2 regions of the Streptomyces sp. 12E genome follow, and region 2 is predicted to be linked to the other one. Evidence: riboswitches for the same ligand, from Rfam matches in the RefSeq annotation. Region 2 holds a riboswitch; the other holds the start of a gene.
The links. A riboswitch is a leader RNA that binds a small molecule or an ion and turns the genes downstream of it on or off. The one in region 2 is predicted to bind glycine.
Positions count from the first base shown of each region.

Region 1 (4,404 bases), 4.0 Mb from region 2:
TGCGGCCGGCCCATGGATCGGGCACGCAGCGGCTGTACAGTTTCCGTGACGTCGTCGTACTGAAGATCGTCAAGCGGTTCCTGGACACGGGCGTCTCCTTGCAGAACATCCGCACGGCGGTCCAGCACCTGCGCGAGCGCGGCTTCAGCGACCTGGAGCGCATGACGCTGATGAGCGACGGCGCGACGGTCTACGAGTGCACCTCGCCCGACGAGGTCCACGCCCTGCTCCAGGGTGGCCAGGGCGTCTTCGGCATCGCCGTGGGCGTGGTGTGGCAGGACGTGGAGAGCGCGTTGTCCCAGTTGCACGGGGAGCGGATCGACACGGGGGAGACCCTGGTCGGGCACAACCCGATGGACGAGCTGGCGCGGCGGCGGAACAAGGCCGTCTGAAACCGCCCCGGGGCGGCCGTTGTCAGTGGTGTGGGGCAGCATCGAAGACGTGAGATCCGCGCCCACGATCCTGCACCTCGACATGGACGCCTTCTTCGCCTCGGTGGAGCAGGCGTCCAAGCCGAGCCTGCGCGGCAAGGCGGTCGTCGTGGGCGGGCTCGGGCCCCGGGGCGTGGTGGCCACCGCCTCGTACGAGGCACGGATCTTCGGCGTCCACTCCGCGATGCCCATGGCGCAGGCCCGGCGGCGCGCGCCGAACGCCGCGTACCTGGTGCCGAGGTTCGCTCTCTACCGGTCGATCAGCGAGCAGGTGATGGGGTTGCTGAGGGCTCTGTCGCCGTTGGTGGAGCCGCTGAGCCTGGACGAGGCGTTCGTGGACCTGGAAGCCGGCGGAGCGGCCTGGGACGAGCGGTCGGCGCGGCTGGCCGGGGCGAAGCTGCGCGCGGACATACGGGCGGTCACGGGGCTCACCGGGTCGGTGGGTCTCGCGGCCTCCAAAATGCTGGCGAAGATCGCCTCGGAGCAGGCGAAGCCGGACGGACTGGTGCTGATCGAGCCGGGCACGGAACGGGCCCTGCTGGGGCCGCTGCCGGTCCGCACCCTGCCGGGCGTCGGGCCGGCGACCGGTGACCATCTGCGGCGGGCGGGGATCCACACGGTCGACGAGCTCGCCGAGGCCGGGGAGGACGAGCTCGTACGGCTGCTGGGCAAGGCCCACGGGCACGCGCTGTTCGCGATGGCGCTGGCCCGGGACGAGCGGCCCGTGGTGGCCGAGCGGGAGACCAAGTCGGTGTCGGTCGAGGACACGTACGACGTGGACATCCACGACCGGGCGCGGGTCGGTACGGAGGTGCGGCGGCTCGCGGACCGGTGTGTGCGCAGGCTGCGGGCGGCGGGACTGTCGGGGCGGACCATCGTGTTGAAGGTGCGCCGGTACGACTTCTCCACCCTCACCCGGTCCGAGACGCTGCGGGGCCCCACGGACGATCCGGCGGTGGTGCGGGAGGCGGCCGCGCGGCTGCTGGACTCGGTCGACACGACGGGCGGGGTGCGGCTGCTGGGCGTCGGGGTCAGCGGGCTGGCCGACTACACGCAGGAGGACCTGTTCGCCCAGGCGGGCGGGCACGCGGACGGCCTCCCGCCCGAGGAGGCCGAGGCCGCGCCCGCGCCGGAGCCGGAGACGCCCGCCGAGCGGCGCTGGTCGGCGGGTCAGGACGTACGCCACACCGTGCACGGGCACGGATGGGTGCAGGGCAGCGGGCTGGGGCGGGTCACGGTGCGCTTCGAGACGCCCGGCTCGGAGCCGGGCCGGGTGAAGACCTTCCGGGTCGACGACCCGGCCCTGGAACCGGCGGAACCGCTGCCGCTGGTGTCCCGGAGTCCCGGAGAGGACGAGGGTGCGGAGGCCGGCGGAGGGCTGGTGAGCAGTGCGGGTCAGGCCGGTTTGTCGTTCCCGGCGAGGTTGCCGAAGTCGCGGTCCGGGAGGGGAGGAGGAGTGCCGAGGTCCAGTCCGTAGTGGTGGTAGAGCTGCAGTTCCTGTTCGGGGGAGAGATGGCGGCCCACGCCGAAGTCGGGGGCGTCCTTGATGAGGGCGCGCTCGAAGGGGACGTGGAGGGCGCCGTCGACGAGGTCGCTGGGTTCCAGGGGGACGAAGGCGTCCCTGCTGAACAGGCCGGTGCGTATCGCCGCCCACTCCGGTACGCCGGTGGCGTCGTCGAGGTAGACCTCGTCGATCGTGCCGATCCGGTTTCCGTTGCGGTCGAACGCCTTGCGGCCGATCAGGTGGCGCGGATCGATGTCGGTCTGCACGGGCCCTCCACTGGTCGCAAACTCATCCGTTGGCACCACAAAACGGCACAATCGGCTGGACGGCCACTCGAGGGCGTCGGCGCGGTGCTCGCTGGTACGCTGGCAAACGGCTGCTGACCCCGTGCGGGAGAGTCCTCCGGACACCATCGGAGGCGCCGAAGGAGCAAATCCTCCCCGGAATCTCTCAGGCACACGTACCGCACGGACGAGGTCACTCTGGAAAGCAGGGCGGGTGTCGACGGCTTCCGCTCTCACCGACGGTGAAAACCGGACGCCTTCGGGCCGTCCGGTGAAACTCTCAGGTTGAGATGACAGAGGGGGAGGCCGTCCGGGTACCCGCGCCGTGGTGCCCTCGAAGGTCGTCGGACCAGGAGGCCTCCTCAATGACCGCCCCTCGCACTCCGCTCTCCGAGCTCGAACGGGGAATCCCCTTCGAGCAGCGCCACATCGGCCCCGACCACGAGGCCCGGGCCAAGATGCTCGCCCAGGTCGGTTACGGCTCGCTGGACGAGCTGACGGCCGCCGCGGTGCCGGACGTGATCAAGAACGCCGACGCGCTGGACCTGCCGGGCGCCCGGAGCGAGGCCGAGGTGCTGGCCGAACTGCGTGCGCTGGCCGACCGCAACGAGGTACTCGGCTCGATGATCGGGCTCGGCTACTACGGCACCTTCACCCCGCCCGTCATCCTGCGCAACGTGATGGAGAACCCCGCCTGGTACACGGCCTACACGCCGTACCAGCCGGAGATCTCCCAGGGCCGGCTCGAGGCGCTGCTGAACTTCCAGACCGTGGTCGCCGAGCTCACCGGACTGCCGACCTCCGGCGCCTCCCTGCTCGACGAGGGCACCGCCGCCGCCGAGGCGATGGCGCTGTCGCGGCGCATGGGCAAGAACAAGAAGGGCCTGTTCCTGGTCGACGCGGACGCGCTGCCGCAGACGATCGCGGTGATCGAGACCCGCGCCGAGCCGACCGGCGTCGAGGTCGTCGTCGCCGATCTGAGCGAGGGCATCCCCGCCGAGGTGGCCGAGCGCGAGATCAACGGTGTACTGATCCAGTACCCGGGTGCCTCCGGTGCCGTACGCGACATCAAGCCGCTGATCGACCAGGCGCACGGGCTCGGCGCGCTCGTCACCGTCGCCGCCGACCTGCTCGCCCTCACCCTGTTGAAGTCGCCCGGTGAGCTGGGCGCGGACATCGCGGTCGGCACCACGCAGCGCTTCGGTGTGCCGATGGGCTTCGGCGGGCCGCACGCCGGTTACATGGCCGTGCAGGAGAAGATGGCGCGCAGCCTGCCCGGACGGCTCGTCGGCGTCTCCGTCGACGCGGACGGACACAAGGCCTACCGCCTCGCGCTCCAGACCCGTGAGCAGCACATCCGCCGCGAGAAGGCCACCAGCAACATCTGCACCGCCCAGGTGCTGCTCGCCGTCATGGCCGGGATGTACGCCGTCTACCACGGCCCGGAGGGACTGCGGCTGATCGCCCGGCGTGTCCACCGGTACGCCACCGTCCTCGCCGAGGGGCTGCGGTCCGGCGGTGCCGAGATCGTGCACGGCTCCTACTTCGACACGCTGACCGTGCGGGTCGCCGGGCGGGCCGCCGAGGTCGTCGCCGCCGCCCGCGACAACGGCGTCAACCTGCGTCTCGTCGACGCCGACCACGTCTCGATCGCCTGTGACGAGACCACCACCCGGTCGCAGCTGGCCGCCGTGTGGAGCGCCTTCGGCGTCGAGGGCGACGCCGAGGCCCTGGACGCGGCCGCGCGGGACACGCTGCCGGACGCCCTGCTGCGCGACGACGAGTACCTGACCCACCCCGTCTTCCAGCAGCACCGCTCCGAGACCGCGATGCTGCGCTACCTGCGCCGACTCTCCGACCGCGACTACGCGCTGGACCGCGGAATGATCCCGCTGGGCTCCTGCACCATGAAGCTCAACGCGACCACCGAGATGGAGCCGGTCACCTGGCCCGAGTTCGGGCAGCTGCACCCCTTCGCGCCCGCCGAGCAGGCGCAGGGCTACCTCACGCTCATCCACGAGCTGGAGGAACGCCTCGCCGAGGTCACCGGCTACGACAAGGTCTCCCTCCAGCCCAACGCCGGCTCCCAGGGCGAGCTGGCCGGTCTGCTCGCCGTGCGCGGCTACCACCGGGCAGGCGGCGACGAGCAGCGCACCGTCTGCCTGATCCCGTCCTCCGCGCACGG
Region 1 is NZ_JBVNCJ010000001.1:1,190,906-1,195,309, reverse strand. It holds gene ACZ8ZB_RS05640 (MerR family transcriptional regulator) at 1-392, shown strand, start outside; gene ACZ8ZB_RS05635 (DNA polymerase IV) at 442-1,908, shown strand; gene ACZ8ZB_RS05630 (PRC-barrel domain-containing protein) at 1,827-2,201, opposite strand; glycine riboswitch at 2,316-2,411, shown strand; gene gcvP (aminomethyl-transferring glycine dehydrogenase) at 2,585-4,404, shown strand, end outside.
Region 1: linked by a shared signal. The riboswitch ahead of gcvP (aminomethyl-transferring glycine dehydrogenase) and the one ahead of gcvT (glycine cleavage system aminomethyltransferase GcvT) in region 2 are both predicted to bind glycine.

Region 2 (4,404 bases):
GGGGCGTGCGGATTGAGCCAGAGCCCGTAGTGGCCGGGGTAGAGCGCACGGGCCACCTCGAGGCCGTCGACCACCTCGTACGACCGGTTCCAGCCGCTGGCGGAGAGCTCCTGGGCGGAGGTGACGCAGGGCGCGTAGCCGAGGCCGTCGACCTCCATGTTCCCGTACTGGGCGTCCGGGGAGCCGGCCTGGCCGTGCCAGAGCAGCATCCAGACCTGGCCGGAGGCGGGGGTCGCGAGGGCGCGCAGCAACGCCTCGTACGCGTCGTAACGCCCGGGCGTCACCTGGCGCAGCATGTGCTCGACCTGTCCGGTCGCCGCGGTGCCAGCGCTCACTTGTATCGCCCCTCCGTACCTCGCCAGCGGATGAACCTAGCTTAAGCCGACACCGTGCAGCAGGCTGCTGTACGGCGAGCGCGGATGGGCCGGGGCTTCGCGCCGTCCGGCGGGTGCGGGTTCGTCGTGGCTTGTCGCGCCCGCGCGGCGGAGCCGCACGTCGATGCAGTCCCGCGCCCCCGGGGGGTTACCGCCGGCGTTCGTAGAAGGGGTTGACCCTGGTGCGGAGCCAGTCGCCGACCGGGTCCTGGGCCAGGTCCAGGACGATGAGGTTGACCGGCCAGGGAGCGGAGGTCCGGCCGAGGGCCCGGCCCAGGGCGTTCAGCGGGAGGGTGCGGGCGTCGTCCTCCCACCTGGAGAGTTCCACGCCGACGAAGAGGACCGGGTCGGCCGTCTCGATCGCGGCGAGACAGCGGCGGGCGGTGGTCACCACGCCGAGGGCGTCGAACTCCGCCGAGGCGGCGGCGAGGAAGTCCAGCGGGTCGTCCTGCCAGTCGGGCTCGAACAGCCGGACCCGGCCGCCGGACGCCGGGCCGTCCAGCGGGCTGCGTCCGGCCCGGCACAGTTCGGCGACGGCGGGCGGCGGCAGCGGGATGCCGACCACGCCGCCGGGGTTCACCGCGATCCCGGCCTGCGGCGGCAGACCGCGGGCGAACTCCACGGCGGGCGCGACCGTGTACGACAGGTGGGAGCCGACGACCTGGCGGAACTGCTCCTCGGAACTGAAGACGGGGACGTAGGCCTGGCCGTCGAGCTCCAGGGTGGGCAGGTCCAGCGGTCCGCTGTCCGGGCCGCCGCCGTTCGGCAGCGGGACCCAGACGAAGCTGCGGCCCAGCACCTCGACGATCCTGCCGCCCGCTGAGGGGACGCCCAGGGAGGCGGAGAGCACCTCCTCCAGCTCGTTGCCGGGCCATCCGCCGTGCGGGTGGGGGTGCGCCTGCGCCGGGAAGTCCGCCGGGAAGTCCATCTGCCTACCGCCTGCTGCCTGGAACACTGCTGTGGCTGGAAAGGCTATCCGGTCAGCCCGTGAAGCCGACCCGGCGCAGTGTGTCCGCCGCGTCCCGGTCGATCAGGACCGCCGAACCGCAGCCGGCCGGCAGGGCGCCCCGCTCCACCGCGCGCAGCAGCCGCTCGCTCGCCGCGCGGTGGCGCAGGAACGCGTAGCGGGAGACGCCGCGCCCGCGTTCGCGCTGGCCGTCCAGGGCCTGCTGCGGGGTGACGTCGAGCAGCAGCAGATGCAGGCTCGCGCCCCGGCGGCGGGCCTCGCGGGCCAGCCAGCGGCGTACCCAGGCCTGCGTACCGCAGTCGTGCACGACGACCGGTCCCCCGGCCCGCAGCACGCGGCGCAGCCCGGCGTAGTGGGCGAGGCGGACCAGCGGGCGGTAGACCGCGTACGGCAGGAGGCGCGGCACGCGGCGGTCCCAGCGGTCCCGGGTGTCCTGGGAGTCGACGCGGGTGCCGCGCACCGTGCGCCGCATCAGCGTGGACTTGCCGCTGCCGGGCAGCCCGGTGACCACGACGAGGTCCCGGGGCCCGAAGAGCAGGGCGCGCGGGCTGCGGCCGGCCCGCGCGCGCAGATCGCGGACGACGGGCGCCGGCAGCGCGCCGCGGGCCTGTCGGGCCCGGGCGGCCGGCTGCGGAGGCAGCGTGACGCCCGTGGCGGCGGCGCACGCCGTGGTCCTGTTCACCGTGATCGTCCTCCCCTGGGGCCGGGTACGAGTACCGATCCCCGCCGAGTGTAAAGAGAAGGTAATGCCGGGTGTCCGTCGTTTCCGTCCGTTTTCTGGAACAGGCGTGTCACAGCTCCCTGTGACAGTGCCCGCACACCCTGTGCATCCCCTGGGAAGGGTCCCCCTGCCGCGCCTCCGCGATGCGTGCAATGATGTGCGCGCCAACTGCATACCGGCCGTTTGAATCCGCGCGGGAGAGTCCCCGGCACCGTTTGCCGCCGGGGCGCCGAAGGAGCAAGTCCCTCCCTTGAATCTCTCAGGCCCCGTTACCGCGCGGGCGAGGCACATCTGAAAAGCGGGCCGCCGAAGGGCATCAAGCAGTGCTCCGGCGGCTCCACCCAAGGTGCAAGCCAGGACCGTCCCCGCGTGGGCGTCGTGGCGAACCTCTCAGGTTCCGATGACAGATGGGGAGGAACGTCCTCGCCCTCCCTCACGCTCGAACGAACTCGCGCGGGAGGGACCCCCATCGCCCTGGGAGACCGACCGATGAGCAGTACCGAACCCCGCCGGACCGCGCTCGACGCCCTGCACCGTTCGCTCGGCGCGACGATGACCGACTTCGCCGGCTGGGACATGCCCCTGCGCTACGGCTCCGAGCGCGACGAGCACAACGCCGTGCGCACGAAGGCCGGCCTCTTCGACCTCTCGCACATGGGCGAGATCACGGTCGTCGGCCCGGGGGCCGCCGCGCTCCTCGACTTCGCCCTGGTCGGCAACATCGGGAGCGTCAAGCCCGGCCGCGCCCGCTACACGATGATCTGCCGCGAGGACGGCGGCATCCTGGACGACCTGATCGTCTACCGGCTGGACGACACCGCGTACCTGGTGGTCGCCAACGCCTCCAACGCCCAGGTGGTCCTGGACGCCCTGCGGGAGCGCTCGGCCGGCTTCGACGCCGAGGTCCGCGACGACCGCGACGCGTACGCGCTGCTCGCCGTGCAGGGCCCCGAGTCCCCGGCGATCCTCGCGTCGCTCACCGACGCCGACCTGGACGGCCTGAAGTACTACGCCGGTCTGCCCGGCACGGTCGCCGGCGTCCCCGCGCTCATCGCCCGTACCGGCTACACCGGCGAGGACGGCTTCGAGCTGTTCGTGAAGCCCGAGCACGCGGTGGAGCTGTGGCAGGCGCTGACCAAGGCCGGCGAGGGCGCGGGCCTGGTCCCGTGCGGGCTGTCCTGCCGGGACACGCTGCGCCTGGAGGCGGGCATGCCGCTGTACGGGAACGAGCTGAGCACCGCCCTCACGCCCTTCGACGCCGGTCTCGGCCGGGTGGTGAAGTTCGAGAAGGAGGGCGACTTCGTGGGCCGCGCGGCGTTGGCCGAGGCCGCCGAGCGGGCCGCCGCGCAGCCGCCCCGCGTCCTGGTCGGCCTGGTCGCCGAGGGCCGCCGGATCCCGCGCGCCGGGTACGCGGTCGTGGCCGGCGGCGAGGTGGTCGGCGAGGTCACCTCCGGCGCCCCCTCCCCCACCCTGGGCAGGCCGATCGCCATGGCGTACGTCGACCCGGCGCACGCGGCGCCCGGCGCCGAGGGCGTCGGCGTGGACATCCGCGGCAGCCACGAGCCGCACGAGGTCGTGGCGCTGCCGTTCTACAAGCGGCGGAAGTGACACCGTCGGCAGACGGCTCCCCGCACGTGAGCTGAGCAGGTCGTGCCCGCTCACGGGCGCCGTACGCAGTCCCCTCAGTCATCCGCAGTCCCCCCGTACAGGAGAATCCAGGCCATGAGCAACCCCACGCAGCTGCGTTACAGCAAGGAGCACGAGTGGCTGTCGGCCGCCGAGGACGGCGTGTCGACGGTCGGCATCACGGAGCACGCGGCCAACGCGCTCGGCGACGTGGTCTTCGTCCAGCTCCCCGAGGTCGGTGACAGCGTGACCGCGGGCGAGACCTGCGGCGAGCTGGAGTCGACCAAGTCGGTCAGCGATCTGTACTCCCCGGTCAGCGGTGAGATCACCGAGGTCAACGAGGACGTGGTGAACGACCCGTCGCTGGTGAACTCGGCCCCCTTCGAGGGCGGCTGGCTGTTCAAGGTGCGGGTCACCGACGAGCCCGCCGACCTGCTGACCGCCGCCGAGTACGACGCCGAGATCGCCGGCTGAGGAGCCTGTAGCCGCATGTCCGTTCTGAACACGCCCCTGCACGAGCTCGACCCGGCGGTGGCCGCCGCGGTCGACGCCGAGCTGCACCGCCAGCAGTCCACCCTCGAGATGATCGCCTCGGAGAACTTCGCCCCGGTCGCGGTCATGGAGGCCCAGGGCTCGGTCCTCACCAACAAGTACGCCGAGGGCTACCCCGGCCGCCGCTACTACGGCGGCTGCGAGCACGTCGACGTGATCGAGCA
Region 2 is NZ_JBVNCJ010000001.1:5,162,965-5,167,368, reverse strand. It holds gene ACZ8ZB_RS23950 (enhanced serine sensitivity protein SseB C-terminal domain-containing protein) at 1-296, opposite strand, end outside; gene ACZ8ZB_RS23945 (enhanced serine sensitivity protein SseB) at 523-1,302, opposite strand; gene ACZ8ZB_RS23940 (AAA family ATPase) at 1,355-2,023, opposite strand; glycine riboswitch at 2,247-2,347, shown strand; glycine riboswitch at 2,348-2,479, shown strand; gene gcvT (glycine cleavage system aminomethyltransferase GcvT) at 2,552-3,670, shown strand; gene gcvH (glycine cleavage system protein GcvH) at 3,785-4,162, shown strand; gene glyA (serine hydroxymethyltransferase) at 4,178-4,404, shown strand, end outside.